DNA from 2 places in the Planococcus dechangensis genome. Region 1 is predicted to be linked to the other one. Evidence: riboswitches for the same ligand, from Rfam matches in the RefSeq annotation. Region 1 holds a riboswitch; the other holds the start of a gene.
What was found. A riboswitch is a leader RNA that binds a small molecule or an ion and turns the genes downstream of it on or off. The one in region 1 is predicted to bind cyclic di-AMP.
Positions count from the first base shown of each region.

Region 2: it holds a riboswitch for cyclic di-AMP, as region 1 does, so the genes downstream of both, ACFO5U_RS02730 (potassium channel family protein) here and ACFO5U_RS11610 (potassium channel family protein) in region 1, are expected to answer to the same signal.

Region 1 is NZ_JBHSGL010000005.1:1,714,751-1,718,941, forward strand. Features, by position in the region: gene ACFO5U_RS11605 (alkaline phosphatase) at 1-1,358, shown strand, start outside; cyclic di-AMP (ydaO/yuaA leader) riboswitch at 1,489-1,637, shown strand; gene ACFO5U_RS11610 (potassium channel family protein) at 1,711-2,376, shown strand; gene ACFO5U_RS11615 (TrkH family potassium uptake protein) at 2,378-3,709, shown strand; gene ACFO5U_RS11620 (TetR/AcrR family transcriptional regulator) at 3,818-4,191, opposite strand, start outside.
Region 2 is NZ_JBHSGL010000004.1:6,327-10,517, forward strand. Features, by position in the region: gene ACFO5U_RS02725 (TrkH family potassium uptake protein) at 1-1,276, opposite strand, end outside; gene ACFO5U_RS02730 (potassium channel family protein) at 1,339-1,995, opposite strand; cyclic di-AMP (ydaO/yuaA leader) riboswitch at 2,078-2,223, opposite strand; gene ACFO5U_RS02735 (DUF4097 family beta strand repeat-containing protein) at 2,525-3,004, opposite strand; gene ACFO5U_RS02740 (DUF2768 domain-containing protein) at 3,432-3,635, opposite strand; gene ACFO5U_RS02745 (ABC transporter ATP-binding protein) at 3,787-4,191, opposite strand, start outside.

The DNA.
Region 1 (4,191 bases):
GCAATAAATCCAATGACAAAGTCATCGGCCTGCTCCCTGAACTCGTCAACACGCCTGGTGAAGACCCGGTCGATCCGGCCGACGCATATAAACCGGTTGCAAATGTACTCGAAGGCGCCCAAATGCTCGGCAAAGCGACAGGTATCATCTCCACTTCCGAAATCCAACACGCCACACCTGCAGGATTCTCAGCACACGCGACGCACCGCAGCAACTACCAGGACATCGCCGAGCAACAAGTCTATCAAGGCATCGACGTCGTCCTTGGTGGAGGAAAACAATCACTGGCTCCCGGAACGGCTAAAAATGCACGTGTCGATGGGGAAAACTTGCTTGATGTGATTGATGAAAACGGCTACGACTTCGTTGAATCGAAAGATGAGTTAGTGAACTCGACATCCGATAAACTATGGGGAGCATTTGCCCCATCGGCTTTGGCCTATGATTTCGACCGCGAAACGACGAATCCTGAGCAGCCTTCCCTTGCAGATATGACGAAAAAAGGCATCGATACCTTGTCGAAAGACGAAGACGGCTTCTTCCTATTTGTCGAAGGCAGCAAAGTGGACTGGGCAGCGCATGGCAATGACACCATCGGAATCATCAGCGACGTACTCGCTTTTGACGCCGCGGTAAAAGAAGCCATCGACTTCGCGAAAGCTGATGGCAATACGATGGTCATCGCCGTCAGCGACCACGGCAACAGCGGCATTACTATGGGCAATGAAAACACCAACTCCAACTACCCTGAAATTCCTGTATCCACTTATATCGATCCGCTGAAAAAAGCGACGATGACAGTTGAAGGAGCCTTGAAATCCTTGAAGCCGGATCGCTCAAATATGAAAAAAGCTGCTGAGCTATATGGCTTGGACGATTTAACCGATCAAGAACTGGATCAATTGAAGCAATCGAAATCACTGCAGGCAGATATGGCCCACATGCTTGCACAGCGTGCCAATATCGGCTACTCCACTAGCGGCCATACCGGCGAGGACGTCTTCTTGTACGCATACGGCCCGAGCAAACCGTCCGGTCTTGTAGACAATACCGACATCGCTAAAACGATGGCAAAGTTCATGGATTTCGACCTTAAAAAGACAAGCGATGAGTTGTTCGTCAATGCCAAACAAGCTTTTGAACAAAAAGGCTATTCGACACGCATCGATGTAACGGATGCCAACAATCCGGTCTTTATCGCGGAAAAGAACAAAATCAGCATCGAATTACCGATCAATAAAAACATCGCCCACATCACCAAGAACAATAAGATATCCGAAAAGACACTTAAAGGAGTCACCGTCTACAACGGAAAAGATTTCTACGTCTCGAAAGAAGCATTAAATCTTTCAAAATAAAAATGGTATAAAGGCTTTCTTCCAGGAGATTATGCTGGAAGAAAGCCTTTTATCTTTTATTACAGGTGATGAAATGCTATTGACTTCTTCGAATAGAAGCGTATATTTTAGCTTGTACAACAGAATCCACCTTTTAATATCGCTGAGACAGAATGAAATTCTGTACGGGGGAACCAATTTGATCGCAATATGATCTCGGGGTGAATCTTCAATTTGAAGAAGGGGTACTCTCCATCCCTAATCCGGCAGCTAACTCCGTAAGCGTAGAAAAGAGAGAAAAGGTCTATCTCAGACCGTTTCTTTGAAATGGTTTTTTTGTGCTCAATTTTAACGGAAAAGAGTGGAAGAACAGATGGGATGGAAGAAGAAGCAGTTTGCAGTGATCGGATTAGGTAGATTCGGAGGAAGCGTCTGTAAAGAACTGCACCAAATGGGACATGATGTACTCGCAATTGATCTGGACGAGAAAAAAGTCGCGGAATATGCGGAATTCGCCTCACACGCCCTTCAATTGGATTCGACAAGCGAGCGCGCATTGAAAAGTTCAGGCGTTACCAATTTCGAACATGTCATTGTCGCAATCGGCGAAGATATCCAGACTAGCATACTGACAACGCTAATCTTGAAAGACCTGGAAATCCCCAAAATCTATGTCAAAGCGCAAAACCGTTATCACCAAAAAGTGCTGATGAAAATCGGGGTCGAACAAGTACTGCAACCCGAGATTGAGATGGGAAAAAAGATCGCCGAAACTTTAGGCTCACAGAAAATTGTCGACTCGATTAACCTTTCTGCCGACTATAGCATTACGGAATTGCTGGCTACTCCCAAAGTAAATGATAAATCATTAAATGAATTGAACATCCGCCCCAAGTTTGGCGTGACGGTGCTGGCCATCAAACGAGGTGAACAACTGAATATCTCTCCGATGCCAGCAGATACATTGCAAGCCGGGGATATCCTTACTGTACTCGGCACCAAGAAAAGCATTCACCGCTTTGATCGAGTGGGCCTATAAGATGAAAAAATCCTATTTGCTTAAGAAAATCCATATATCTCCACCGCAAGTACTGTCCATCACCTTTCTGATTACTATTTTGTTCGGCGCAGTTTTGCTGTATTTGCCCATTTCGACGGTTGATCCAATTTCTTTTCTTGATGCCTTGTTTACTGCCACTTCCGCTACTACGGTGACGGGACTGGTGGTGCTCAGTACGGGAAATGATTTCACTTTATTCGGCCAAACCGTCATTATGGTGCTCATGCAGATCGGCGGGCTCGGATTGATGACTTTCGCTGTTTTGATCGTCATGCTTCTAGGGAAGAAAATCGGCTTGAGGGGCCGAATCTTGATTCAGCAGTCGTTTAACCAATACTCTCTGGGCGGCATGATCCGCCTTGTCCGCACCATTTTCATCTTCACGTTTGCCATTGAATTTTTGGCGGCCGTGTTCTTAGCCATCCGTTGGGTCCCGGAGCACGGCTGGGGAGTCGGACTTTACACTAGCATCTTTCATTCGGTGTCTGCCTTCAATAATGCAGGATTTTCATTGTGGGATGATTCCTTGATGGGCTATGTCGGCGATCCAACCGTCAATATCATCATCACCTTATTATTCATCACCGGCGGCATCGGATTTACCGTCTTATATGATATGTGGACCACCAAGGACTTTCGCCACTTGTCGCTGCATTCCAAAATCATGCTGGTCGGAACACTCGTCGTCAATATAATCGCCATGTTGTTCCTGTTCGTTTCGGAATACAGCAATATGCAGACGCTCGGCTCGCTGACTCTTGGCGACAAGCTATGGGCTTCGTATTTCCAAGCGGTGACGCCGCGGACTGCGGGATTCAATTCACTGGATATCGGCAGTATGGAAACCGGCTCTATCGTGCTCATTACTTTATTGATGTTCATCGGTGCGGGCAGCGCCTCGACCGGGAGCGGCATCAAGCTGACCACTTTTTTTGTCATCCTATTGGTGGTCGCTGCTCACCTTAACGGAAAAAAAGAAGCCGTCATCTTTAAACGCGCTATTCCTTCCCACTTGCTGGAACGTTCACTGGCGATTGTCTTCATCAGCATGTCTGCCATCTTTATCGGGATCCTCATTTTGAGTTATACCGAAAGTGCGCCATTCGAATGGATCATCTTCGAAGCGTTTTCCGCTTTTGGGACCGTCGGTTTGTCGATGGGCTTGACCGGTGAATTATCCAGCGTCGGCAAGCTGGTCATCATGGCGCTCATGTTTATCGGCCGCATCGGCCCGGTCACCTTGGCGTTTGCACTGGCACGCCAACATCGGGAACCGGTCAGCCACCCGAAAGGCGATGTCTTTACAGGGTGAATCTTATACCAGCCAATTACACAATAAAGCAGCACCGCAGATCTGTTTCTGCGGTGCTGCTTTTTTTCATGCCTCATTTTTGCTGAAACGGCTCAACAACAAAAGCTTTTATCGACCATCGGGATTCTTCATCACCCCTTCAGTTGAAAGCCGTCCCAATAACTCCATCAGATTTTCAAGCGGCGGTGCATGCTCTTGGTTAAACCAATAGCTCAATACGCCAATCATCGCCGACAAGGCATATTCCAGGGTATAGTCCAGTTCGAAATCGTCTTTTGCCCCTTGTTTCAATAACACCTCTTTCATCAAAGGTTTCATGCTGCGTTTGGTTTTGGCTTGAAAAGCCGGGTCTCCGTGATCACCAAGTAAGACGGCGAGGTATTTGCTATGTTGCACATACACATTGATCAGCGCTTCAAATGAAAAGGCAGAATCGGTCGACGACAGCTGTTGCACGGGGAGTTCCTGAAGCTTGGAAATTA
Region 2 (4,191 bases), on a different contig from region 1:
TACGGCCAACAAACATTAAAAAGATGACGATACATTTGCCGGCTGTACTCAAGTCTGCCGTGATTCCCATTGAAAGGCCTGTAGTTCCAAACGCCGAAGATACTTCGAACACTATCGGAAGGATCGGAAATGGTTCAAGATAAGTCAAAGCAATCACGGCTGTCGTACAGAGCATGGCCGCCGTGGTAATGACGATAAAGGAACGGATGATATCATCCGTATCTAGCTCTCGCCCAAAGACCTTTACCGCTGACCTTCCTTTGGCGAAATTATAAATAGCCAAAATCATAATGGCAAAAGTAGTCGTTCGAATGCCCCCACCCACGCTGCTTGGAGAAGCACCAATGAACATCAATGCACAAAACAGGATCAAGGTCGGATCGGACAGTTCACTGACGTCCATCGTGGCGAGCCCCCCGTTTCGGGTGGTCACCGATTGAAATAAACTGAAGAAAATCTGTTCGTGCCAAGATTTATCCGCCAGAAACTTTCCCTGTTCCAAGACTAGCATGGCGATGGCGCCAACTGCGATCAAGATAAAGAACGTGGTCACCGTCAATTTGGTAAAGAGGGAAAAGCTATTGCTTCGTTTGCCTCTTTTCGCATCCCCTTTAAGAAAATCCTGTAGTTCAATTAACACTGGAAAACCAATGGCACCGAGAATTAATAAGGTAATATTAACAGTCTGCACAAAATAATCATTTGCAAATGGCACCAGCGAATCGCCGGTGATATCAAACCCTGCATTAGTGGTGGCGCTGATTGCCCCAAAATAACCTTGAAGAAGTGCTTCTTGCCAAGTATCAAAATAGTTCAGGAAATAAATGCTTAAAATGATCGTGCCGATGAGTTCAATGAATAAAATAGTTTTTAAGATTTTTAGCAATAGTTTTACCAGGCCAGACATTGAGGACTGGTTTTGATCGATTTGAATCAACTGACGTTCACGTAACCCGATGCGCTTACCAAAAATAACCCAAATGAAGGTACCTAGTGTCATAATCCCGATACCGCCAAACTGCAACACAAAAGTCAGAGCGATGATGCCAGCTGTATTGAAGGTATCTGCGGTGGAAACCACCACAAGACCGGTTACACTGATGGCGCTTACAGTCGTGAACAATAAATCGATGAACGTTAACTCCACTCCCTCTTGATGAAAAAAAGGAAGACTTAACAAAGTGAAGGAAAAAAGTACTGCCAACACGTAGTAAAGAACGATTAAACGAATCGCAGATAAATGCCCCCAATTGGTAAATAGATTGAAAAATTTCAAGATGCTAACTCCATTCTCCTAGCTTATTCGATGCTGCTTATGCTGCACTCTCTGTCATCAGGTTAAATTCCTTTTTCCTCAAAACGTTTCAAATCCGTACGATGTCCCATGACCACCACTATATCCCCGAGCCGTATCAAATCTTCGGACATCGGTGCCACATTCACTGTTTCCCCGCGTTTGATAGCTAAAATGGTACATTTATATTTAGCTCGAATATCCAATTCCAATAAGGTTTTCTGGTCTATTTTAGAGGAAGCGACCAATTCGATGATGCTGTAGTCGGCTGAAAGATCAATATAATCCACTACTTTCTCAGAATCCATGTGGTGCGCCACCCGAATGCCCATCTCGTATTCAGGTTGAATGACCCGGTCTGCCCCCACTTTTTCAAGAATCAACTGGTGTTGCAAGTTTTTAGCTTTCACCCAAACAATGGGCATGCCAAGCTCTTTAAGCATTAAGGTACATAACACACTTGTTTGTAAATCGTCACCGATGGCAACGACGGCATGTTCAAAATTCCGCACCCCGAGTTCTTTCAGGTTTTTTTCATCCATTGCATTCGCTACGGCTGAATGTGAAGCATATTTTCTTACTTGATCCACACGGTCTGGTGCTGAATCGATCGCCAGCACTTCATGCCCCATGTGAAACAACTCTTTACAGATGCTGCTGCCAAATCTTCCGAGTCCAATCACCACAAATTGTTTTTTCAAGTCCCATCCTCTTTTCTATCGAACAAATTAAAAAAGACCACATCAAATAAAGTGGTCTTTAGCAGGAGCTTAGACCTTTCCCTCTAATTTCTTTGAACGCTTCCGAGGTGAGCTGTCGGATTCGGAATTGAGAGTATCCCGTCTTACTTAAAGCAAGATTCACCCCAAGGCAAAAAGCCTGCCAGTAGTGGTTCCCCCGGTCATTTTCTGATTCAGCGATTTAAAGGCAACGATACGTATATTCTTGACTAAATTTAAAACTACGCTTGCACCGAATCATTGTCAATACTTCTTTTATATTTTGCTAGAGGTTGTTAAAATCATCACTTCTAATACCTCAAATGACAAACTAAGATATTAATAAGCCAGTGTTTAATACGTTGATTGTCTTAATTCCTTTAAAATTGGATCAGCAATTCTTTTAAACTGAATTGCAACGTATATATTTATCGTAAAAAGAAAAAAGAAAAGCCTCGTCAAGAAGGCTCTTCCGATAATTCGTCATATGTTAACTTGTAATACCTTTTTATTAAATATCTCCATCCTCTTTAGTTATATTAACTTTTCCGTGGTCTGATTCGATAATAATACTTTTGGCCTTAATCTTTTTCAAGTCCACATTTCCACTCCCAGAATTCATCCTAACCTTCTTAACTTCTATTTTTCCGACTTGGACGCTTCCCTGATTTATTCTAACGAGAAGCGAATTATAGCGTTTTTCAGGTAAATAGATGATTAAACCCAACGGCTCACGAAAAAAGCTGCCGTTGTACAACTTTTCATCTTTTGCAGTTAGAACAGTTAACTGGCCATCCTTAACATTTACAGAGATCCTTTTATCAATTTCCTTTGTAATGGAACCAGTAAGTTCTACTTTTACTTCTAAATCTTTTGTCGAAACAATTTCTATTGTTTCGTTGTTAGCTTCAATTGTAATATCCGTAACCTTCTCTTTAAAATGTGCTTCTTCGGAGTAAGTAGTCTTTTCAAGTTGTTTATATATAATCAAGTTGCCCATTACTCCTATAACATATAGAAGGAAAAAAATAGCTAATATTTTTTTAAATGTATCTATTTTAATTGCCGCCTCTCAATATTAAAAATAGTACTACTAAGAAAAAACAGTTATCTATAATCGCTATTTGAATCGACCATTAATTATGATTAAATGCATTTTTCATTGTTCGAGTAATCATTTTGTTCATCTATCAATCTTAATTCTATTCAATTTTATTTAATCTGCATCAATAATCCATTCTATTGCAGGGCGACCTTTCACACCATATTCAAGCATTTCTCAGAAATTCAGGTAAACGTCTTTTCTTCAACACTATTTAGCTTGCTTTATCGCATACTTTGAAAAAAATATTTGTTTTAATTTCGTTATTTAAGTGAGGTTATGATTGCATCCGTTCTTACTCCCATTTTTCATCATGCTAAGTCCAAGGAGTTGGACCAGTCATAATCAGGTAGACCATGATCAAGAAACCAAGAATTAATAGGATATATGCTATCAATGCAAAAACAAACTTTAAGAGGCCGCTTTGTATTTTATATCTGCTCAGATAAATCAGTTGCATGGATATTATTAAAAAACCTATTCCCAAAAAAGAGACCCACATTTTATCTAAAGAACTCATAATTCTCCGCCTTTCGTTCACTTATTTATACTTTTGAACTCGAAAAAGGAAGTGAATCAATAGTTGCGGATTCACTTCCTTAAATAAACTACCAGTCAAAAACAGTGGATTAACATTGTCAAATACCTCTTTGAATCTTATTGACTCACAATTAAGGATGATCTAATAGCATTAAATTCCCGTCCTGCATTTGATAAACCTTGTCGCAGTATTTTAGCATGCGTTTATCATGTGTAACCATGATGGCTGCTTTATTTCGTGTTTTTACTTCTTTAGCAATAAGCTCAATTATTTCAAAAGCTCGGTTCGTATCAAGGCTAGCGGTTGGCTCATCAGCTAGAATAATATTCGGATCATTCATGAAAGCACGAGCGATTGCTGTACGTTGACGTTCACCGCCAGAGAGCTGGTCGGGGAATTTTTTTAACTTATTTTCTAAACCGATTTCTTCTAACAATTCTTTTGCAAATTTCTTGTCTGATTTTGTTACGGCACCTTTCATTTTTTTAACAACCAATAGTTGATCTAAGACATTTAAATAGGGTACAAGATTAGA